One region of the Streptomyces sp. FXJ1.172 genome, then DNA from elsewhere that is predicted to be linked to it. Evidence: riboswitches for the same ligand, from Rfam matches in the RefSeq annotation. Region 1 holds a riboswitch; each other region holds the start of a gene.
What was found. A riboswitch is a leader RNA that binds a small molecule or an ion and turns the genes downstream of it on or off. The one in region 1 is predicted to bind cobalamin.

Region 1 (5,729 bases):
CGCGCGGCCCGCTCCGGGTCGGCCACGTACACCGGGACCTCGTCCGGGCCCTGCTCCTTGAAGGAGAACGGCACCGTGATCAGGCGGCCGTCGAACTCCGGGATCGCGACCTGCATCGCCGCGTCCATGGGGGACAGGGCGGCGTCGGAGTCCTCCCACGCGGCCTGCGAGGAGGTGAGGCACAGTCCTTGCAGCACAGGGATGTTCAGGTCGGCGAGGGCGCCGATGTCCCAGGACTCCTCGTCGCCGCCGGCCGAGGCCTGGGAGGCGTGTGTGCCGCCGGCCGCGAGCACGGTCGCCACCAGCGCGTCGGCCCTGCCCAGCAGCTCGTACAGCCCGGCGTCCGCACCGCGCAGCGAACCGCAGTACACCGGAAGGGCGTTGGCTCCCTTCGCCTCGATCGCCTCGCACAGGGTGTCCACGAAGGCGGTGTTGCCGCTCAGTTCGTGGGCCCGGTAGAAGAGCACGCCCACGGTCGGCCGGCCGTCCCGTACCGCGTACGAGCCGTGGACGCCGTACTCCGGCATCTTCCGCGGCTCCTCGAAGCCCTCGCCGGTCAGCAGCACGGTGTCCGACAGGAACCGGGACAGCTCCAGCAGGTTCGCCGGGCCGCCCTCGACCAGGTACCTCAGCGCCTCCGCGACGACACCGGCGGGCACCGACGACTCGGCCATCAGCTCCGCGTCCGGCACGGCCTCGCCGCCCAGCAGCACGGTCGGGATCCCGGCCGCCTTCAGCGCGGCGAGCCCCTCCTCCCAGGCCCGCTTGCCGCCCAGCAGCCGTACGACGGCGAGGTCCGCGCCCGCCAGCAGCGCCGGCAGCTCCTGCCCGGCGTCCACCCGGGTCGGGTTGCCGATGCGGTAGTCCGCGCCGGAGGCACGGGCCGCCAGCAGGTCCGTGTCGGCCGTGGACAACAACAACACTGTGCTCATGCGGGCGCTCCCGGTGGAATGAAAGGCAGTCCTTGCGGCGCGCCCGACTCGATGAGCCGCCAGAGCGCGTCCGTGTCCGCGTGCTGTTCGATCAGGTCGCCGAGCCGGTCGAGCTGCTCCTCGCGCAGCGCGGCGAAGGAGGTGTCCGGCGCGGGCACGAAACGGCGGCCCGCGGCAGCGGCCACCTCGCGCAGGAAGGCCCGGCGGAAGCCGTCCGACTCCAGGGAGCCGTGCCAGTGCGTGCCCCAGGTGTGGCCGGCCCGGCAGCCGTCCAGGAACGCCTCACCGCCCTCTACGGAGGCGACCCCGTGGTGGATCTCGTACCCCTCGACCCGCTCCCCGAGGGCCTCCCCCCGCGGCCGGGTCAGGGTCTTCTCGCGGGCGAACCGCACCCGTACGGGCAGCAGCCCGAGACCGGGGACCGCGCCGGCCCGCGACTCGACCTCGTCGTCGATGTGCTCGCCGAGGATCTGGAAGCCGCCGCAGACGCCGAGGATCGGGCGTCCTTCGGTGGCCCTTGCGACGAGCGCCTCGGCCAGCCCGCGCTCCCGCAGCCACTCCAGCGCCCGTACGGTCCCGCGCGTGCCCGGGACCACCACCAGGTCGGCGTCCGCCAGCTCCTCCGGGCGGTCCACGAACCGCACCACGACGCCCGGTTCGGCGGCGAGCGCGTCCACGTCCGTGAAGTTGGACATCAGCGGGATCGCGCACACGGCGACCCGCAGTACGTCCTCACCGACGGGCGGAGTCACGGCCGACTCGCGGACCGTGCCGCGCAGCGAGACCCTCCCCCACGCTCGGCTTCGCTCGCGCGGGGGGACCCCCATCCCGTCCTCCTCGTCGATGCCGAGCCCGTGCCGGAACGGCAGGACACCGTAGGTGCGCCGCCCGGTGAGGCCCTGGAGCATCTCCAACCCGGGCTCCAGCAGGGAGACATCGCCCCGGAACTTGTTCACCAGGAACCCGGCGACCAGCTCCTGGTCCTCGGGCGAGAGCAGGGCGACCGTGCCGAAGAAGGAGGCGAAGACACCCCCGCGGTCGATGTCGCCGACCACGAGCACGGGCAGCCGCGCGTTCCGCGCGATCCCCATGTTCACGATGTCGGTCCGGCGCAGATTGATCTCGGCCGGGCTGCCCGCGCCCTCACAGATCACCGCGTCATACGTGCCCCGCAACTCGGCCAGGCAGTCCAGCACCGTGCCGAGCAGCCGCTGCTGCCGGCCGCCGTGGTAGCCGCGTGCGCTCAGCTCGCCCACCGGCTTGCCCAGCAGCACCACCTGGCTGCTCTGTTCGCCGCCCGGCTTGAGCAGCACCGGGTTCATCAGCGCGGTCGGCTCGATCCGGCACGCCTGGGCCTGCATGGCCTGGGCCCGGCCGATCTCCGCGCCCTCGCGGGTCACGAAGGAGTTGAGCGACATGTTCTGCGCCTTGAACGGCGCCACCTTCACGCCCTGGCGCACCAGCCACCGGCAGATCCCGGCCGTCACGACGCTCTTGCCGGCGTCGGAGGTGGTGCCGGCGACGAGGAGTCCCCCGTTCACTTCCCACGTCCCTTCGGGCTCTTGACGCTGCTGATGATCAGGCGCGCGGCGACCGTGGTGCCGAGCGCGAGCAGGCCGACGCGGCGGGAGAGCCGCACCGCCCGGTCGATGTCGGTGACCTGGACGGCCCGGCCCGTGTCGCCGCCCAGTACGGGCCGGTGCTCGACGCGGCCGCCGTAGGAGAGCGTGCCGCCCAGGCGCACGCCGAGCGCGCCCGCGAAGGAGGCCTCCACGGGCCCGGCGTTGGGGCTCGGGTGCTTGCGGGCGTCGGCCTTCCAGGCGCGCAGGGCGCCGCGCGGGTCGGGTCCGGCCACGGCGGCGAGTACGGCGGTCAGCCGGGCCCCCGGCCAGCCGGCCACGTCGTCGAGGCGGGCGGAGGCCCAGCCGTAGCGGCGGTGGCGCGGGGACTTGTGGCCGACCATCGCGTCCAGGGTGTTGACCGCCCGGAAGCCCAGCAGCCCGGGCACCCCGGCCACCGCGCCCCACACCAGGGCGCCCACGACGGCGTCGGAGGTGTTCTCGGCGACCGACTCGACCACGGCCCGGGCGATCCCGTCGGCGTCCAGCGCCTGCGGGTCCCGGCCGCACAGGTGCGGCAGCCGCGCCCGCGCCGCCTCGACGTCCCCGGCCGCGAGCGCCCGCCCGATGGTGCGCGCCTCCCGGGCGAGCGAGGTGCCGCCGACGACGGCCCAGACGGCTGTGGCGGTCAGTGCCGCGGAAGCGGTGGGCGAGGGGCGCACGGCGCGTGCGGCGACCGTGCCCAGCGCGACGGCGCCGCCCGCGCACACGACGGTGTGCAGGGCGCCCCAGCCGCGGTGGTCGTGCCACAACGCGCCTTCCAGGGCTCCGGCCGCGCGCCCGAACACGGCGACCGGGTGCCCGCGGCGCGGATCGCCGAGAAGCAGGTCGCCGAGAAGGCCGGCGGCGGCGCCGTACGCGTAGGAGCGATCGGCACCCATCGGCTCAGCCGGCCGTGGGAGCGGGAGCGGGCCTGGTACGGGTCCTTCGGCAGCAGCCGGGCATGGCGATCGATGTCCTCACTCAGGGTGTCCGCGCCCTGGTTCGACGAGATTCGGCGGTGAGAGTTCCTGGCTCCCGGGGGGTTCTTCCCCGGTGACAGTGGCGGGACCGCGCCGGATTCGCACCGGCTTCCTCTCTTGCCGCCGTACATGGCCCGGGCAGTCCACCACGTGCCCGGAACGGCCGTCAACCTGCCCTTGACCTGCAGGGGGAGAGTGTGCCGATCCCCACATCGCGGGGCGCCCGCGGCCCTTGGGCACGGCGAAGGCTCCCCTTCCGCGAGGAGCGGAGGGGGAGCCTTGGCGATGCCGGGTTCGCGGCGCCCCGGCCGGGTCACGCGGACGCTCGGGTCTGCGCGACGACGGCCAGGCCGCCGAGACGGTCAGGACTTGGAGACGATCAGGTAGATGCCGTACGCCACCGCCGCCGCGCAGGCCGCGAAGCAGACGTAGGCGCCGGTGACGGCGAGGGCGGCGGAGTCGCCCTCGGCCGCGGCCCGCTCGCGCCGGGTCAGGCCCCTGACGCCGAGGGTGAACAGGACCACGAGGCCCACCGTGGCCAGGAGGCTGACGCCGAAGACGGAGCCGATGGCCGCCCAGTCGATCTTCATGGGAATGCTTCCTTGTAACCGGAGAGGGTGCGGGTCAGACGGTGGCGGCCGGAGGCGTGGCCGAGGCGGCGGAAGCCGTGGACTCGGCGGCGGCCGGGACGGCGGCCGGGGCGGCGATGGTGGCCGTCAGGCCGTCGCCGATCGCACCCGCCGGCGGCGGGGTCACCGCGGCGATGGCGGTGGTCACCACGCCGGCCGGCTCATCGGCCGCGGCGACGACGTTGGTGTGGTCGACGACCTCGCGGCGGGAGAGCTTCCAGATCGCGGCGCTCGCGGCGATCAGGAAGACGGCGACCACGGCCGTGCCCCAGTCACCGAGGCCGGTGACGGACTCGGCGCCCGCGCCGACCAGCGCGGCGGCCGGGAGGGTGAGGACCCAGGCGATGGCCATACGGGTCGCGGTGGACCAGCGGACCACGCCGCCCTTGCGGCCGACGCCCGTGCCCATCACCGCGCCGGAGACGACGTGCGTGGTGGACAGGGAGAAGCCCAGGTGGGAGGAGGCCAGGATGGCGGTGGCGGCGCTGGTCTGGGCGGCGAAGCCCTGGCGCGGCTCCAGGTCGGTCAGGCCCGTGCCCATGGTGCGGATGATGCGCCAGCCGCCGATGTAGGTGCCGAGCGCGATGGCCAGGCCCGCGGAGAGGATGACCCAGGTGGGAGGGTTCGAGCCGGGAGAGACGGCGCCGCCCGCGACCAGCGCGAGGGTGATGATGCCCATCGTCTTCTGGGCGTCGTTGGTGCCGTGGGCGAGGGAGACCAGGCCGGCGGAGGCGATCTGGCCGACGCGGTAGCCCTTGCGGGAGGCCTCGCCCTCGGTCCTGCCGCCGAGGCCGTAGGACAGCCGGGTGGACAGCATGGCCGCGACGCCCGCGACGACCGGCGCGGCGACCGCCGGGAGCAGCACCTTGGTCACCAGCACGTCCCCGTGCACGGCACCGAAGCCGGCGGAGGCGACCGTGGCGCCGATCAGGCCGCCCATCAGGGCGTGCGAGGAACTGGACGGCAGGCCCACCAGCCAGGTCAGCAGGTTCCAGAGGATCGCGCCGACCAGCGCGGCGAAGATGACCTCGGGACGAATGCCCTTTTCGTCGACGAGACCTTTGGAGATCGTGTTGGCGACCTCCACGGAGAGGAAGGCGCCCACCAGGTTCAGGACGGCCGACATGGCAACTGCGATCTTGGGCTTCAGGGCGCCTGTCGAGATGGTGGTGGCCATCGCGTTGGCGGTGTCGTGGAAACCGTTCGTGAAATCAAACGCGAGTGCGGTTACCACCACAATCGCGAGGATCAGCGAGAAGCTTTCCATTTACCCAGGCAATCGTTCGAGGTCGTTGGGAGGTTGAACGTAGGCAACCTGGGTGAACGGAAGGTGAACTGGGGCGGGCTTGGGGGTGTCCGGAGAGGGTTGGCGGGATTCCGCTTGGCGTCGGTGTGATCCCGTTCGGTGCGCGCACCCCGGGCGCCCCTTGGCTACTTGCCCCGCGCGAAGCTCCGCAGCCGGCCGGCCGGGCCGTTGAAGAGATTCTGGTCACCCGGCAGGCCGCCCCGGATGTCGTACTGCCAGAACGTCCAGTACCGCCAGCCGCCCGGCAGCGGCCCCGGGCTCGAGTCGCCGTGCCGGGCGAT
Region 2 (5,729 bases), 3.4 Mb from region 1:
CACGATCCTCGTGTACCCGCTGATCTTCACCTTCCTGCCCCGCCTGTGGTCGGTGAGCCACCGCCACGGCTATGTCACCACCTCCGACTTCGTGCGCGGCCGGTTCGGCTCGAAGGGCCTGTCGCTGGCGGTGGCGCTGACCGGCATCCTCGCGACGATGCCCTACATCGCGCTCCAACTCGTCGGCATCCAGGCGGTGCTGGATGTGATGGGCGTCGGCGGCGGGGACAACACCAACTGGTTCGTGAAGGACCTGCCCCTGCTGATCGCCTTCGGTGTGCTGGCGGCCTACACCTACTCCTCCGGCCTGCGCGCGCCCGCCCTGATCGCGTTCGTCAAGGACGCCCTGATCTACATCGTCATCGCGGTGGCGATCATCTACATCCCGGTCAAGCTGGGCGGCTTCGACGACATCTTCGCCAAGGCGGGCCACGCGTTCAGCCAGGTCAACCCCGCCACCGGCAAGCCGCGCGGCGCGCTCGCACCGCCGCAGGCGGGCCAGTGGACGTACGCCACCCTGGCCCTCGGCTCCGCCCTGGCCCTGTTCATGTACCCGCACTCGATCACCGCGACCCTGTCGTCCAAGAGCCGTGACGTGATCCGCCGCAACACCACGATCCTGCCGCTGTACTCCCTGATGCTCGGCCTGCTGGCCCTGCTGGGCTTCATGGCGATCGCGGCCGGGGTCAAGGTCAAGAACGGCCAGCTGGCGATCCCCCAGCTGTTCGAGGACATGTTCCCGGACTGGTTCGCGGGCGTGGCCTTCGCGGCGATCGGCATCGGCGCGCTTGTCCCGGCGGCCATCATGTCGATCGCGGCGGCGAACCTGTTCACCCGCAACATCTACAAGGACTTCATCAAGCCGGACGCCACACCGAAGCAGGAGGCCCAGGTCTCCAAGATCGTCTCGCTGCTGGTGAAGGTCGGCGCCCTGGCCTTCGTCCTCACCATGGACAAGACGGTCGCGATCAACTTCCAGCTCCTCGGCGGCATCTGGATCCTGCAGACCTTCCCGGCGCTCGTCGGCGGCCTGTTCACCCGCTGGTTCCACCGCTGGGCGCTGCTCGCCGGCTGGGCGGTCGGCATGCTCTACGGCACGATCGCCGCGTACGGCGTCGCCTCCCCGACCCAGAAGCACTTCGGCGGCTCGGCGAAGGAGATCCCGGGCATCGGTGAGATCGGCTACATCGGCTTCACGGCGTTCGTCCTGAACGTGGCCGTCACGGTGGTCCTCACCCTCGTCCTCAAGGCCCTGAAGGCCCCCGAGGGCGTGGACGAGACCAAGCCGGAGGACTACACGGCGGACGCGGGAGAGCCGGGGGTCGAGACGGAACTGGCAGGCGCCGTGCTCTGAGCCGCGCCCCGGAGGGGCACTGCGCGAGCAACCGCGAACGACCCGCAGCGGGCCGCCGGGGAACGAACCCACGGCGGCCCGTTCCGCATGCCGCTCGTCATACACAAGTTGACGCTCTGAAGCCAGCGCAACACACAACAGACACAACATCTGGGGGTGCCACGACAGCCCGGCACTAGATGTATGCTCATCCTCGCTGTCGTCGCAGGGGAATCCGGTGCGAATCCGGAACTGTCCCGCAACGGTGTACTTGTGCGCATCCGCGCCCAGGAGTCAGTCCGAGGACCTGCCGGCAGCGTGCGCCCGGCCGTCCGGCCCGGGTGCCTTCCGACGTCCGGGCCTCGTGGAATGGGCCGGTGGACGCGACGCGTGCGCGCTCGTGGCTGCCCCCTGCCCTCCGCAAGGCCCCCGTGCCGAGCGAGGGAGAGTCCCACGTGACCATCGCGCCAGCAGATCCGGCTTCAGCCAGCGGCCTGGACACCGACGGTCCCGGTACCGCGTTGCTGCGGACCCTGACCGAGCTGACCGCCGACCTCCCCGACGCCGACCCCGGCCGGGTCGCCGCCGCCGCGCTGCGCGGCCGGTCGGCAGGCGCCGACGAGGCGGAGCTGCGGGAGCTGGCCACGGAGGCCGCCGCCGGGCTGATTTCCGAGGACCCCGCCTACTCCCGGCTGGCCGCCCGGCTGCTGACCCTCTCCATCCGCGCCGAGGCCGCCTCGCAGGGCGTGACGTCCTTCACCGAGTCCGTCGCGGTCGGCCACCGCGAGGGCCTCATCGCCGAGCGCACCGCCCAGTTCGCACGGCTGCACGCGGCCCGCCTCGACGCGCTGGTCGACGTGGCGGCCGACGACCGCTTCGGCTACTTCGGCCTGCGCACCCTGCACAGCCGCTACCTGCTGCGCCACCCGATCACCCGCAAGGTCATCGAGACCCCCCAGCACTTCATGCTGCGGGTCGCGAGCGGCCTCGCCGAGGACGACAGCGTCCGCTCCGTCGAGGAGGTCACCGCGCTCTACAGGCTCATGAGCCGCCTCGACTACCTGCCGTCCTCCCCCACGCTGTTCAACTCCGGCACGCGGCACCCCCAGATGTCGTCCTGCTACCTCCTCGACTCCCCGCTGGACGAGCTGGACTCCATCTACGACCGCTACCACCAGGTGGCCCGGCTGTCGAAGCACGCCGGCGGCATCGGGCTGTCGTACTCCCGGATCCGCAGCCGCGGTTCGCTGATCCGCGGCACCAACGGGCACTCCAACGGCATCGTGCCGTTCCTGAAGACGCTGGACGCCTCGGTGGCCGCCGTGAACCAGGGCGGCCGGCGCAAGGGTGCGGCCGCGGTGTACCTGGAGACCTGGCACTCCGACATCGAGGAGTTCCTGGAGCTGCGGGACAACACCGGTGAGGACGCCCGCCGTACGCACAACCTGAACCTCGCGCACTGGATCCCGGACGAGTTCATGCGCCGGGTCAACGCCGACGCCGAGTGGTCGCTGTTCTCCCCGGCGGACGTGCCCGAGCTGGTGGACCTGTGGGGCGCGGAGTTCGACGCCGCCTACCGCAAGGCCGAGGCGGCGGGCCTGGCGAAGAAGACCATCGCGGCCCGCGAGCTGTACGGCCGGATGATGCGCACCCTCGCGCAGACCGGCAACGGCTGGATGACCTTCAAGGACGCGGCCAACCGCACCGCCAACCAGACGGCCCTGCCGGGCCACGTGGTCCACTCCTCCAACCTCTGCACGGAGATCCTGGAGGTCACGGACGACGGCGAGACGGCGGTCTGCAACCTGGGTTCGGTGAACCTCGGCGCGTTCGTCGACACGGCGAGCGGCGACATCGACTGGCAGCGGCTGGACGAGACGGTCCGCACCGCCGTCACCTTCCTCGACCGGGTCGTGGACATCAACTTCTACCCGACCGAGCAGGCGGGCCGCTCCAACGCCAAGTGGCGTCCGGTCGGTCTCGGCGCGATGGGTCTGCAGGACGTCTTCTTCAAGCTGCGTCTGCCCTTCGACTCCGCCGAGGCCAAGGCCCTCTCGACACGGATCGCCGAGCGGATCATGCTCGCCGCGTACGAGGCCTCCGCCGACCTCGCCGAGCGCAGCGGCCCGGTGCCGGCCTGGGAGAAGACCCGTACGGCCCGGGGTGTGCTGCACCCGGACCACTACGACGTGGAGCTGACCTGGCCCGAGCGCTGGGACGCGCTGCGCCGGCGTGTTGCCGAGACGGGCCTGCGCAACTCGTTGCTCCTCGCGATCGCCCCGACGGCCACCATCGCCTCCATCGCCGGCGTGTACGAGTGCATCGAGCCGCAGGTGTCGAACCTGTTCAAGCGCGAGACGCTGTCGGGTGAGTTCCTCCAGGTCAACTCCTACCTGGTGCAGGACCTGAAGAACCTCGGCGTGTGGGACGCCCGTACCCGTGAGGCGCTGCGCGACTCGAACGGCTCGGTGCAGGACTTCGCGTGGATCCCCGAGGAGGTGCGCGCGCTGTACCGCACGGCGTGGGAGATCCCGCAGCGCGGCCTGATCGACATGGCCGCGGCCCGCACCCCGTTCCTGGACCAGTCGCAGTCCCTGAACCTGTTCCTGGAGACGCCGACGATCGGCAAGCTCTCCTCGATGTACGCGTACGCCTGGAAGTCGGGCCTGAAGACGACGTACTACCTGCGCTCCCGCCCGGCGACCCGGATCGCCCGCGCGGCCCAGGCGCAGTCCCCGAAGACCATCCCCGTCCAGCAGGCCGCCGACCCCGACGCGATCGCCTGCTCCCTGGAAAACCCCGAGTCCTGCGAGGCCTGCCAGTAATGTCCGACCGTCCTCAGAACCTTCTCGACCCGGGCTTCGAGCTGACCCTGCGTCCCATGCGCTACCCGGACTTCTACGAGCGCTACCGGGACGCGATCAAGAACACCTGGCACGTGGAGGAGGTCGACCTCCACTCGGACGTCGCCGACCTCGCGAAGCTGACGCCCGAGGAGCAGCACCTCATCGGCCGGCTGGTCGCCTTCTTCGCGACGGGTGACTCGATCGTCGCGAACAACCTGGTGCTGACGCTGTACAAGCACATCAACTCCCCCGAGGCGCGGCTGTACCTGAGCCGTCAGCTCTTCGAGGAGGCCGTGCACGTCCAGTTCTACCTGACCCTGCTGGACACCTACCTGCCCGACCCGGACGACCGCGCCGCCGCCTTCGCGGCCGTGGAGAACATCCCGTCCATCCGCGAGAAGGCGCAGTTCTGCTTCACGTGGATGGACTCGGTCGACCGGCTCGACCGGCTGGAGACGAAGGCGGACCGCCGTCGCTTCCTGCTGAACCTGATCTGCTTCGCCGCGTGCATCGAGGGCCTGTTCTTCTACGGCGCCTTCGCCTACGTCTACTGGTTCCGCAGCCGGGGTCTGCTGCACGGTCTCGCCACCGGCACCAACTGGGTGTTCCGCGACGAGACGATGCACATGTCGTTCGCCTTCGACGTGGTCGACACCGTCCGCAAGGAGGAGCCGGACCTCTTCGACGACGCGCTGCAGCAGCAGGTCACCGACATGCTGAGGGAGGCCGTCGAGGCCGAGCTGCAGTTCGCCCGCGACCTGTGCGGCGACGGCCTGCCGGGCATGAACACCGAGTCGATGCGCCAGTACCTGGAGTGCGTCGCCGACCAGCGTCTCACGCGCCTCGGCTTCGCCCCGGTGTACGGCTCGGAGAACCCGTTCTCCTTCATGGAGCTGCAGGGCGTCCAGGAGCTGACGAACTTCTTCGAGCGCCGCCCGTCGGCGTACCAGGTCGCGGTCGAGGGCACGGTCGACCTGGACGAGGACTTCTGATCCTGCTCCGCAGCGCCTACCGGCGCACGTTCCGCGGCCTGATCGCCGCGTGAGCGCGCGCCGGTATCAGGCGTTGTGCCTCACCATTCCACCGCCCTGAGCAGCAGGTCGTGCGGGCGCAGCGTGATGCCCACGCGGGTGGTGTCGTTCGACCCCGTGACCTGCTCGAAGCGGTACTTCGTCGAGATCGCCGCGGTGATCAGGGTCAGCTGGGTCATGGAGAAGTGGTCGCTGGGGCACTTGCGGTTGCCCGTGCTGAAGGGGCTCATGGCGTGCTTCGGCACCTGCCGTGCCCGCTCCGGCAGCCAGCGGTCGGGGTCGAAGTCGAGGTGGCGGTCGTAGGAGCGGGCATCGCGCTGGATCGCGTACGGGCTGTAGACGATGTCGGCCCCGGCCGGAATGCGATAGCCGCCGAGTGAGGTTTCGGTCACGGCACGCCGCGTCAATATCCATACGGCCGGCCTGAGCCGCATGGCCTCGACGACGACATTGTTGGTGTGGGTGAGTGCGCGGACGTGCTCGAATGCGACGGGTCGGCCGCCGGTCACGGATTGGACC
Region 3 (5,729 bases), 1.8 Mb from region 1:
GACGGCGCCCTGACCGTGACCGCCAACTTCTCCGCCGCGCCCCACGGGGGACTGCCTGCCGGATGCGTCGACGCGACGATCAAGGGCGGCCGGGCACACCGCTTGTGCCCCGCAGGTCTGTGATTGGGCGGGTCCGGCGCCACAAGCGGGAGCGCTCGGTGTCGTACACCCTCGTGGAGCGCGCGACACGCTGACCGCTGCGCGCGGCGGCCGGACCTCCCGCCGAACGCCCTCGCGGGAGCCGCTCAGCCGCGGGCCACGAGATCAAGTACCTGCCGGGCGTGGGCGAGGGAACCGTCGACGGTGTCGACGGCGTACATCGAGTCGACCATGAAGTGCTCGATACCCGTCCGCTCGTGGACCCGTTTGATGGTCTCGGCGACCTGGGTCGTGCGGGTGCCGGCGTCGATGTTCACCCGTAGGACCGTGTCGATGGCCTCCGGGTCCCGGCCGGCCTGCACGGTGAGCCGGTCGAGCAGGGAGCGCTGGGCGATCAGTCCGTCGATGTCGACGTAGCTGGGAACGACGCACAGCGGCAGCCATCCGTCGCCGCGCCGGGCGACTCTGCCGAGCGCGCGCTCGGACAGGGCACCCAGGTAGAACGGGGGCCGTGGCCGCCTGGCCGGTTTGAGTGGTGAGTGGTGCGGCGGCACCGACAGCTGGACCCCCTCGTAGTGCGCCGGGTCGGTCGTCCACAACGCTTCGAGGGCGTCCAGCAGTTCGTCCATGCGCGCGCCCCGGCGGGTGAAGTCGAGGCCGGCCGCCTGGTACTCCTCGGGCGACCAGCCGACCCCGAAGCCGGGCAGGAGGCGCCCGCCGCTGATCAGATCGATGGTGGTCAGCGAGCGGGCCAGCTGGACGGGCGGATAGAGAGGGGCGATGAGCACGTGGCTGCCCAGGAGCACCCGCCGGGTGGCGCCGGCGGCGACGCCCAGCAGGACGAACGGGTCCGCGGCGGAGTTGAGTTGCTCGGGGATGGTCGCGCCACGCCCGCCGTAGCCGACGACCGGATCGACCGCGGCGAGGTTGCGGTCGCCCACCCAGAGGCTCGCGGCTCCCGCCTCCTCGACGGCGGAGGCGAACGCCGCTGCGTGAGCCACGCCGGAGGCCTGCCGGTGGAACTGGGGGAGAGCGAAACCGAGCTTCACGACTTTCCTCTTCCTCGCCGGCATGTATGACCTACGGCGAGTTCATAACACCTTCCTCGGCGGCCGGTGTGCCGGAGGCGTCTTGCGCGGATTTGGTGCGCGGAGATCCGGCCACGGGTTCTGTCAGGGTCGGTGAGCCCATGGAAATAGGGGACATGAGGTGTCCGGATTGGCCCGTAGTGTCGTGCTGGAAGCCGTAGAAGGGACACCATGCCATGCGCGTAGCAGTCACGACGCCCACCGGAAACGTCGGGCGCCACGTCGTCTCCATGCTCCTGAGAGCCGGGATCCGTCCGCTGGTCCTCGCGCGCGATCCCGGCCGGCTCGATGCTGCCGTCCGGCGCGAGGTCGAGGCGGTCGCGGTGGACCAGCGCGACCGCCAGGCCGTCGTCGCTGCCACCGCCGGGGTCGACGCTCTGTTCTGGGTCGACCCACCGTCGACGGGTGACGATCCGCTCGCGGACTATGAGCTGGCCACGGCGAGCGTGGTGAGCGCCGTCAGGGCGAACGGCATCGAACGGACGGTCTTCCAGAGCAGCGTCGGTGCCGAGAAGCGCCACGGGGCCGGCGAGATCGACGGCCTCGCAGGAACCGAACTGGCCCTCGACGCCCTCGGCGCCACGGTTACGCACCTGCGGTGCGGCTACTTCTTCACCAACCTCATGCTCCAGCTCGATGCGGTCCGGGCGGGCGCGATTCCGGTGATCCTGCCTTTGGACCAGGCCCTTCCCTGGGTCGCGCCACGCGACATCGCGGAGGTCGCCGTGACACGCCTCCTGTCGGCCGACTGGTCCGGACGCCGTGTCCAGGCCGTCCACGGCCCGGCCGACCTCACCTGGCCCCAGGCCGCCGAGACGGTGTCCGCCGCCACCGGCCGCCCGCTGCGTGCCGAGCGTGTCAGCGATGACGCGATGCGGAACCTGCTGCACGCATCCGGGATGTCCGCCGGCCTGGCCGAGGCAGTCATCGGGATGTCGACCGGGCTGAGGGACGGTTTCGTCCCGGAACAGCCGCGAACCCTGCGCACCACCACACCGACCACTCTGGCCGCCTGGGCCTACGACGTCCTCCGCCCCGCACTGTGAGTGACCTGCCCCTTCAGCGGAAGGGCGGCTGCTCGGCCGCGATGGCAGCCTCAGCCGGCGTCGGCCGCGCCGGCGCTCCAGCGTTCCTCGACCTTGGCCAGGCGCCAGTAGGCGATCGCCGCGGCCCAGACGACCACGAACAGGCCGACGATGACGTAGCCGACGTTGTCCAGGTCCAGGCCCGCGATCCAGCCGGTGACGTCGTCGCTCAGGCCGAGCTTGTCGTGCAGGACGCCGACCAGTTCGATCGTGCCGACGAAGAAGGCCACCGCGATGGACAGGCCGGTGATCGTGAGGTTGTAGAACACCTTGCGGACGGGGTTCGAGAAGGCCCACTGGTAGGCGAAGTTCATGAACGTGCCGTCGAGCGTGTCGAACAGGCTCATGCCGGCGGCGAAGAGGAGCGGCAGGCACAGGACGGCGTACCAGGGCAGGCCGGCGGCGGCGCCGTTGCCGGCCAGGGCGAGCAGCAGGACCTCGGTCGTGGTGTCGAAGCCGATGCCGAACAGGAAGCCGAGCGGGAACATCTGGCCGGGCCGGCGGACGGACTTGGTGAGGCGGCCCAGGATGCGGTTCATGAATCCGCGCGCGTCGAGGTGGGCCTCCAGCTCCGTCTCGTCGTACTGGCCGGCCCGCATGGCGCTGAAGACGCGGAGGATGCCGAACAGCGCCACGAGGTTGAGGGCGGCGATGAGGTACAGGAAGCCGCCGGAGACCGTGGTGCCCACCGTGCCGAGGATCTGGTGGGTGCGGGAGCCGTCGTTCATCAAGGTGCCCGCGAGCTTCGCGCCGCCGGCGACCAGCGCGGCCAGTGCGACCACCACGCTGGAGTGCCCGAGCGCGAACCAGAAGCCCACCGACACCGGCCGCTGACCGTCGGCCATCAGCTTGCGGGTGGTGTTGTCGATGGCGGCGATGTGGTCGGCGTCGAAGGCGTGCCGCATCCCGAGGGTGTAGGCCGTGATGCCCAGGCCGACCCCGAACGCCTTGCTGCCGACCTCGTAGTGATGAGGGACCACGAGCAAGAAGAGGATCCCGAAGGCGACCACGTGCAGGGCGACGACCACGGCCAGCAGGCCGGCGGTTCGGACGGTGTCCTCACGGCGCCAGCGGAACGACTTGGCGGCGGTGGTTTCGGGCACACCTGGGGACAGGGTCATACGGTCACGCTCCAGCACCTCGTGGATCAGCTTCGTGATGCCGTGGCCGGTCTCCTGGCTGACGGGTCGACGCTCCCGCCCCTGCCTTCCCGGCCGTGAGGCCAGTGGCAACGCGTGGGGCGAGAACTTCCCGATCACAGTGGCGAGGGCCGCTCCGGACTGAGCCTTTGAGGGGCTGTCACCGGTCTTCCCGAACACCACGGCCCTGTCACCCTAGAAGGTGGCGGCTCGTACCTGCAAGCCTGCACAACTGATCAGATATCGCGGCTCGAGTGCCGGTGGCTGCGATGATGAGTACATGCATCTCGTCCCCGCGGAACGCTCCGGGCAGCGCACCATCGACGGCCACAGGGTCTGCGATGCCATCGCCGCCGTCGGCGAGCCCGAGCGTGTGCGCGCCTGGGCCGATCGCTTCACTCTGCTCTCCGACCCCGGACGTCTGTCCCTGCTGCTCGCCCTCCGTGAGGCCGGACCCATCGCCGTCTCCGATCTGGCCGTCGCCACCGGTATGCGGGACACCGCGGTCTCCCAGGCCCTGCGCCTACTGCGCACCGCGGGCATCGTCGAGGGCGACAAGGACGGCAGGATCGTCCGCTACCGGCTCGTCGACGGCCCGATCTCCGACTTGCTGCAACACTGCACGTCCCGCGAGCCGGAAGCGGACGGTACGCCGCTCCGCTAGGCCCTGGGCCGCCCGAGCACCGATCGGTCCTGGACCGGCTGCCGCAGGGCTAATGCGTGCTCGGTCAATCGGTGTGCACGCACGCCCGGCCGGGTGTCCCGGTCACCGCTGCAATCGCTGCCTGCGGTACGTGCCCGGCGTCACCCCGTAGGCCGACTTGAACGTACGGTTGAACACCGCGGCGTCACTGAAACCCCACCGCCTCGCGATCTCGCGCGCACTGCGCTGCGCCTGGGACGGATCGGCCAGGTCCGCCCTGCAGTGTTCCAGGCGGCTTTCGCGCAGGAACGTGCCGACGGTGAGCCCGTCCCGCTGGAAGAGGTGGTGCAGGTAGCGCAGCGAGATGTGGTTGGCGGCGGCGATCGAGGCCGGTGACAGGTCGGCGTCGCGTAAGTGGTCGGCGACGTACGCCTTGATCTCGCGCAGCAGCAGGTCCGGTCCCGAGGGGACGGCCGCCGGCGAGGGGCGCACCGGTTCGGACGGGTGCCGGTCCGTCTCGCCGTGGAGGAATGCGGTCTCGCTGTCGAGGAAGGCCGTCGCGAGGCTGACCGCGGCGGTGCCCCACCACGCGGTGTGCCGGGCATCGACGGACGGCACGTGTGCGGCGAGCCCCTGCACGAAGGACGACAGGAGGGCCGCGGGCCCCGACCGGGTCGGCGCGGGACGCCCGGACACGTCGTGCAACACCGCGCCGGGCAGCGGCAAGGCCGCTTCGGGCAGATGCAGGACCAGCGCCCGGACCGGGGGACCGGCGGTTTCGGCCGAGAGCCGGACGCACAGGGAAGGCTCCCGCAGCATCACGGTGCCGGAGTCCAACCGGACAAGCCGTTCATCACGGTCGACGACCAGCGGCCCGCGCGTCGCGAAGACCAGGTGCCAGGTCCGCGGCGCACTGGCGGCGCACCGGGCCTCCAGCTCCACCACGGCCGGCGACGCGGGCGGGCTCAGCAGGGACAGCCGCACCGGCCCGAGGTCGAAGTGGTGCCGCTGGCCCGCACTCGTGCCGGGCTGTCCGGCGGCGGGCTTTTGAAGGCGAGTGCCGGTGGCGGACGCCGTGCCGTACGCGGTCTCACGCTCGTCCGGGCCGGCCGAACCGCCGTGAGCCATCATGTTCCGATCCCCCTGAAGCGTGCATGAAGTGCCGTGCGCACCTGCGGCGCCGCGACCGGCCGCACGTGTCGTGGACCGAAGGCCTGTCGTGCGCGGGGCCTTCTGCCCCGCCGCCCCGCTCCCCTCCCACGGGACGGCCCGCGCGGCGGCCCCGCACGTCGACCTGACCCGGCTGCCCACAGGTGCTGACCCCGAGTCTGTGCGGGGCTGACGGCACCGGCCAGCGCTGCCCGAAAGTAGCGTCAATCCCGGGACGTCCCACCGTCTGACCTGCGGGGACACTCCGTGGCCGGGTGGCGTGGCGGGACAGCCGTGAGATAGTGGGCCGTGCGGAGAAGGGGGATGCCGTCGTGGGACGCTGGCAGCCGCTGCGGAGTGACCTGCCCGCCGAGGTGGTGCGGCTGGTGCGAGAGCTGCGCCAGTACGTCGACCGCTGCGAGCTGAACACCGAGACCGTCGCCGCGAAGACCGGCTACAGCCGCAGTTCCTGGCTGCGCTACCTCAACGGCCGGAGACTGCCGCCCTGGCCGGCGGTCGCGGGGCT
Region 4 (5,729 bases), 1.5 Mb from region 1:
CCTGCAGCCCTATGCCGCCCCGGCCCGCGCCACGGATCTGTCACGGCTGCCCGCGGCCTACATCGAGGTCGGGTCCGCCGAGACGTTCCGGGACGAGGCCGTCGCCTATGCCGACGCGATCTGGCGGGCCGGGGGCCAGGCCGAACTGCACGTGTGGCCCGGCGCCTACCACGGCTTCGACACCTTCGCACCTCTGGCGGCCCTCAGCCGGGACGCCCGCGACGCCCGCACCCGCTGGCTGCGGCGCGTCCTCGGGCGGCCCGCAGACAGCTGAACAGGAGCCGCCGGGAGGGCAGTTGACCGCCGCGCTCCCCGTAACCCGTCCGTAGGACCATGGCGTCGTGCTCGGGGGTACGGCCCGCTGACCGACCAGCCGCCGTACTGCTGACCCCGCAGCGGCAGAGGCCCCCTCCCGGCGCCGTCCCCGAGACCGCCGGGCGCGTGATCAGGGGCGGCCGAAAGCAGAAGCGGGCCGCTGACAGCGTCCGCGACGGTACGTCAGCATGACGGCCATGGCCGACATGACGAACACTCCGCGCCGGATCGCCGACGACCACGTCGCACAGGTCGCCGCCCTCGACCCGATGACCTCGACCCGGCTCGGCCTGCACCCCGAGGACGACCGGCAGCCGGATCTCTCGCCCGAGGGGTCCGAGGCGCTCGCCGACGTGGCCCGGCGCACCCTGTCCGCGCTCGACGCCGCCGAACGGGACGGCGAGAAACGCGGCATCGTGTTCGAGGAGGCCGAGCGGAACTGCGCCCGGCTGCTGCGTGAACGGCTGACCGCCGAACTCGTCGTGCACGAGGCGGGCGACGAGTTCCGCCAGCTGCGCAACGTCAACTCGCCCCTGCACAAGGTGCGCGGCATCTTCACCCTGATGCCCACCGAGACCGACGAGCACTGGGCGGCCGTGGCGGGGCGGCTGCGCAACCTGCCCGCCGCTCTGGACGGCTACCGGGCCACCCTGTCCGAGGGCATCGTCCGCGGACTGCTGTGCGCGCCCCGCCAGGTCCACGCCGTGACCGGGCAGCTCGCCGCATGGACCGGTCAAGAGGCCGACGGCGCAAGCTGGTTCGCCACCTTCGTGGCCCCCGGCCCGGACCGGCTCAGGCCTGAGCTGGACGACGCCGCCGACCGGGCGACGGCCGCCGTGGCCGGCTTCCGCGACTGGCTGCTCACCACCTACCTGCCCGCCGCGGACGGCACCCCCGACCCCGTCGGCCGCGAGCGCTACCTGCGCTCGGCCCGCTGGGCCACCGGCGCCGCCCTCGACCCGGCCGAGGCCTACGCCTGGGCCTGGGAGGAGTTCCACCGCACGCACGCCGAGATGCGGGCCGAGGCCGACCGCATCCTCCCGGGCGCCACCGTCCGGGAGACCATGGACCACCTGAACCGGCACGGTCACGCCATCACGGGCGAGGAGAACATCCGCGCCTGGCTCCAGCAGATCATGGACGAGGCGATCGACGCCCTCGACGGCACCCACTTCGACATCTCCGGCCCCATCCGCAGGGTCGAGACCTGCATCGCACCCCCGGGCAGCTCGGGTGCGCCCTACTACACCGGCCCCAGCCTCGACTTCGGCCGCCCAGGCCGCACCTACCTGCCCACCCTGGGCCAACAGACGTTTCCCACCTGGGAGATCGTCAGCACCTGGTACCACGAGGGTGTGCCGGGGCACCACTTGCAGACCGCCCGCTGGACCGCCGCCGCCGACCGCCTGAGCACCTACCAGATCACTCTCGGCGCGGTCAGCGCCGACAAGGAGGGCTGGGCCCTGTACGCGGAACGGCTGATGGACGAGCTGGGCTTCCTCACCGACCCCGCCCGCCGCCTCGGCTACCTGGACAAGCAGATGCTCCGGATCATCCGCGTGATCATCGACATCGGCATGCACCTGGAACTCACCATCCCGGCCGGCTCCGGCTTCCACCCGGGCGAACGCTGGACCCCGGACCTCGCCACCGCGTTCATTGCCGCCCACCACGGCAGCGAGACGGCGCGCCGCACCAGTGAGATCGACCGCTACCTCGGCTGGCCCGGCCAGGCCATCGGCTACAAGCTGGGTGAGCGAGCCTGGCTGCAGGGCCGCGACGCCTGCCGTCGCCGCCTCGGCGCCGGCTTCGACCTGCGCACCTGGCACACCGGGGCTCTCACCCTGGGCTCGCTCGGCCTCACCGACCTGGCGGGCGAACTCGCCTCGCTGTGAGGCGCCGTCAGGGCGACGGCCGGCCGAAGGCGACCGGTCCAGTGGTCCCGCTCGGCGAAGGCGGCGGATTCGTCGACATCGACCCGGGTGATCCTCTTGGCCGACCAGAAGCACGAGTCCTCGCTGCGTTCCAAGTCGTAGTGTTCGGGCCGCCAAGGCCACCCCGGCACCGTGGGAAGCCGGTGCGATCCCGGCACGGTCCCGCCGCGCCTCGGCGAGTACGGCACTGAGAAGATCGTTCGAGACCTGCGGGTGCACCGGAGTCCGGAAGGAACGATCGAGATCATGCGCGTCAACGTGGCCCGTGGCCTGACGGAGGTGCTCGGATGACCGGCACCACGGGAACCGGTCTGCCGCACTCCGGCGAACCGGTCCTGTTCCACACCGCCGGCCGGGCCGCCCACATCACCCTGAACCGGCCCAAGGCCCTCAACGCCCTCAACCACGAGATGGTGCGCCGCATCGACGCGGCGCTGACCGCCTGGGAACACGACCCGGCGGTGGAGACCGTGGTCATCACCGGCGCGGGGGAGCGCGGCCTGTGCGCGGGCGGCGACATCCGCGCCGTCCACGACGACGCGCGCGACGGGGACGGCACCGCCTCGGCCGCGTTCTGGCGTGACGAGTACCACCTCAACGCCCGCATCGCCCAGTATCCCAAGCCGTACGTCGCCGTGATGGACGGCATCGTGATGGGCGGTGGGGTCGGCCTCTCCGCGCACGGCAGCGTCCGGATCGTCACCGAGCGGTCACGGATCGCCATGCCGGAGACCGGCATCGGATTCGTCCCCGACGTGGGCGGCACCCACCTCCTCGGGCTGGCACCCGGTGAGCTGGGCACCCACCTCGCCCTGACCGGCGCGCAGATCGGCGCCGGTGACGCCCTGCTGTGCGGGCTCGCCGACCACTACGTACCCTCCGCCGCACTCCGGGACCTCGTGGACGACCTCGCGGCCATCTCCGTGCACGACGCCCTCGCACGTCACGTACAGCCGCCGCCGCAGGGGGAGCTGGCCGAGCGGCGGGAGTGGATCGACCTGTGCTACGGGACCGGCACGGTCGAGGAGATCCTCCGCCGGCTGCTCGCTCACGGCGACCCGGGCGCGAAGGAGGCGGCCGAGACCCTGCTCGCCAAGTCGCCCACCGCCCTGAAGGTCACCCTGGCTTCGATGCGCCGCGCCCGGCGCCTCGGCGTGCTGGAGCGGGTGCTCGACCAGGAGTTCCGCGTCTCCTGCGCCGCCCTGAGCACCCCCGACCTGGTGGAGGGCATCCGCGCCCAGGTCATCGACAAGGACCGCAGTCCGAGCTGGTCTCCGGCGGCCCTCGCCGAGGTCTCCGACGCCGATGTGGACCGCTTCTTCGCCCCGCTCGGCGACCGCGAACTGGGGCTCGCCGGGCCGAACGGGAACAATTCCCGCACGTCGCGCGCTGTTCGTGACAAGTGATGGCTGGTGCCGGAACCGACCGGCAAGGGAGCGTGAGACCGATGACGACGGCAGACGGCGGCCGTCTCGGGCGGGCCGAGGACAGTCGGGCGGGCGAGTCCCGTCTCGTGACCACGTGCGGACGCAGCATCGAGGTACGGCACCTGCGCCTCGGACGTCCGGACCGGCCCGTCGGCCGGATCGCCCTGGCCGTGGGGGAGGACCGGGGCGGCGAGCCGGGCGTCTGGGCGGCACTCACCCCGCAGGAGGCGCGCGGCCTGGCCCGCATGCTGCTCGTGGAGGCCCGTGCGATGGAGCGGTCCGCGGAAGGCGCGTTCAGCGGTTGATCTCCGTGGCGGTGGAGGTGGCGGTGGCCGTGGTCGACAGGTCGATGGCCCGGTCGACGTCCTGCGGCTGCAGCACGCGCAGGATGCCTTCCAGCAGGTAGTAGTCGGCGTACGGCAGGGAGACCTCGATGCCGTCCTCTGCGGGGCGGTTGCGGGTGCAGCGGGCGACGATCGCCTCCGCACGGGTGGACCTCGTCGTCAGGCAGGTCTCCGAGAGCGCGGTGAGGATGCGCAGCGCGATCCGCCGGTACTCCGCGCTGCCGGTCGCGGCGGACAGGTCGAGCAGCCCGCAGGCCATCACGGCACCCGCCGACGCGTCCTTGATGTCATGGGGCTGCTGCGGCGCGCGGTAGTCCCACACGGGCACGTGGTCCGGAGTCAGCACCCCTGTGGCGTAGTCGGCGAGTCTGCGCGCCGTGGAGAGGAACGGCTGATGGCCGGTCCGGCGGTACATGGTGGTGAATCCGTAGATGCCCCAGGCCTGTCCACGCGACCAGCAGGAGGAAGGGCTGTAGCCCTGGACGGTGTTCGGGCCGATCGGCGCGCCGGTTGCCGGGTCGAAGTCGAAGACATGGGGAGTCGAGCCGTCGGGGCGGGGAAAGTACCGCTGCGCGGTCTTGGCGTGCTCCACGGCGACGCCGAGGTATTTCTCGTCCCCCGTCCGCCGGCCGGCGAAGGCCAGCAGGTCGAGGTTCATCATCGTGTCCATGATGACCCGGCCCGCGTTCTGCGGGTCGTCCAGCGCTCCCCAGGCCCGGATGAAGCGCCCACGCGGGTTGTAGCGCTTGATCAGTGAATCGGCCGCTTGCACGGCGCCCGCGCTCCAGGTGTCGTCACCCGTCAGCCGCCAGGCGGTGACCCAGGACGGACAGAAGAGGAAGCCGAGGTCGTGGGTGGTGGTGTCGTACCGGCGGGGAGCGAGCCTGCGGGCCGAGTCCAGCGCCAGCCTGCGGAACACATCGTCGCCGCTGCGCAGGTACGCCATCCACAGGGTCCCCGGCCAGAACCCTCCCACCCAGTCGCCGTCCTTCGAGAAGACCCACTTCTCGAACTTCGTGCCGATGGGAAAGGCGCTCACTCCCGGCGCGACGGCGCGCAGCTTCTCCACCGCGTAGTCCGCCGCCGCCTCGAGCGTGCGGGTGTCCGAGGCCGGCACCCGCTCGCCCGAAGTCTGCGCGGCCTGTGCCGGACTGGCGGCGGTCGCCGTGGCGCCGGCTGCCACGGCGAGCACGGTACGCCGGGAAATGCTCATGGGTGGCCTCCAACTCAAAGGTGTGGCAGGGGCGTTGAGCGAGTCTGGCACGGCTGCGGCGTCCACGTACACCCACGTGTGCCAAGTTCATATATGTGAATTCTCACTCTGGTCCTGACGCACCCAACTTCCCCTCACCGTAGGTCAGTTGGGGCACAGCCCGGCACACTGAGCGCCACCCGGAGCGGGTGTGCCGGTCGGCTTCCGTTCCCCTAGCGTTCAACCGGCCACCCCTGTCACCGTTGTGTGCCCTCCTTAACCTCCTTGAGGCTTGTGAAGGAAGGGGCTCATGGACACACTCCTCGCGATCCGGGCGCGTGGGATCACCAAGTGTTTCGGCGAGGTCGTCGCACTCGAAGGCATCGATCTGGATGTGACACAGGGTCAGATCCATGGCCTGGTCGGACCGAACGGCGCCGGCAAGACGACCTTGCTCGGCCTGCTGCTCGGGCTGGCCGTCGCCGACAGCGGGAGCCTGGAGATCCTCGGTGCGCCG

Region 2: linked by a shared signal. The riboswitch ahead of A6P39_RS16140 (ribonucleoside-diphosphate reductase subunit alpha) and the one ahead of A6P39_RS31605 (cobalamin biosynthesis protein) in region 1 are both predicted to bind cobalamin.
Region 3: linked by a shared signal. The riboswitch ahead of A6P39_RS39900 (HoxN/HupN/NixA family nickel/cobalt transporter) and the one ahead of A6P39_RS31605 (cobalamin biosynthesis protein) in region 1 are both predicted to bind cobalamin.
Region 4: linked by a shared signal. The riboswitch ahead of A6P39_RS38620 (enoyl-CoA hydratase/isomerase family protein) and the one ahead of A6P39_RS31605 (cobalamin biosynthesis protein) in region 1 are both predicted to bind cobalamin.

What each region holds. Positions count from the first base shown of each region.
Region 1 covers NZ_CP119133.2:7,035,417-7,041,145, forward strand. Annotated here, with positions in the region: gene cobN (cobaltochelatase subunit CobN) at 1-932, opposite strand, end outside; gene A6P39_RS31600 (cobyric acid synthase) at 929-2,473, opposite strand; gene A6P39_RS31605 (cobalamin biosynthesis protein) at 2,470-3,432, opposite strand; cobalamin riboswitch at 3,534-3,676, opposite strand; gene A6P39_RS31610 (hypothetical protein) at 3,876-4,103, opposite strand; gene A6P39_RS31615 (inorganic phosphate transporter) at 4,138-5,409, opposite strand; gene A6P39_RS31620 (lysozyme) at 5,574-5,729, opposite strand, start outside.
Region 2 covers NZ_CP119133.2:3,666,634-3,672,362, forward strand. Annotated here, with positions in the region: gene mctP (monocarboxylate uptake permease MctP) at 1-1,354, shown strand, start outside; cobalamin riboswitch at 1,538-1,662, shown strand; gene A6P39_RS16140 (ribonucleoside-diphosphate reductase subunit alpha) at 1,789-4,158, shown strand; gene A6P39_RS16145 (ribonucleotide-diphosphate reductase subunit beta) at 4,158-5,171, shown strand; gene A6P39_RS16150 (bifunctional albaflavenone monooxygenase/terpene synthase) at 5,252-5,729, opposite strand, start outside.
Region 3 covers NZ_CP119133.2:8,868,449-8,874,177, forward strand. Annotated here, with positions in the region: gene A6P39_RS39885 (glycoside hydrolase) at 1-123, shown strand, start outside; gene A6P39_RS39890 (TIGR03619 family F420-dependent LLM class oxidoreductase) at 246-1,148, opposite strand; gene A6P39_RS39895 (NmrA family NAD(P)-binding protein) at 1,364-2,233, shown strand; gene A6P39_RS39900 (HoxN/HupN/NixA family nickel/cobalt transporter) at 2,284-3,393, opposite strand; cobalamin riboswitch at 3,421-3,610, opposite strand; gene A6P39_RS39905 (ArsR/SmtB family transcription factor) at 3,692-4,075, shown strand; gene A6P39_RS39910 (helix-turn-helix domain-containing protein) at 4,178-5,185, opposite strand; gene A6P39_RS39915 (helix-turn-helix domain-containing protein) at 5,536-5,729, shown strand, end outside.
Region 4 covers NZ_CP119133.2:8,540,531-8,546,259, forward strand. Annotated here, with positions in the region: gene A6P39_RS38610 (alpha/beta hydrolase) at 1-274, shown strand, start outside; gene A6P39_RS38615 (DUF885 domain-containing protein) at 513-2,210, shown strand; cobalamin riboswitch at 2,339-2,468, shown strand; gene A6P39_RS38620 (enoyl-CoA hydratase/isomerase family protein) at 2,537-3,655, shown strand; gene A6P39_RS38625 (hypothetical protein) at 3,697-3,981, shown strand; gene A6P39_RS38630 (glycoside hydrolase family 88 protein) at 3,971-5,233, opposite strand; gene A6P39_RS38635 (ABC transporter ATP-binding protein) at 5,523-5,729, shown strand, end outside.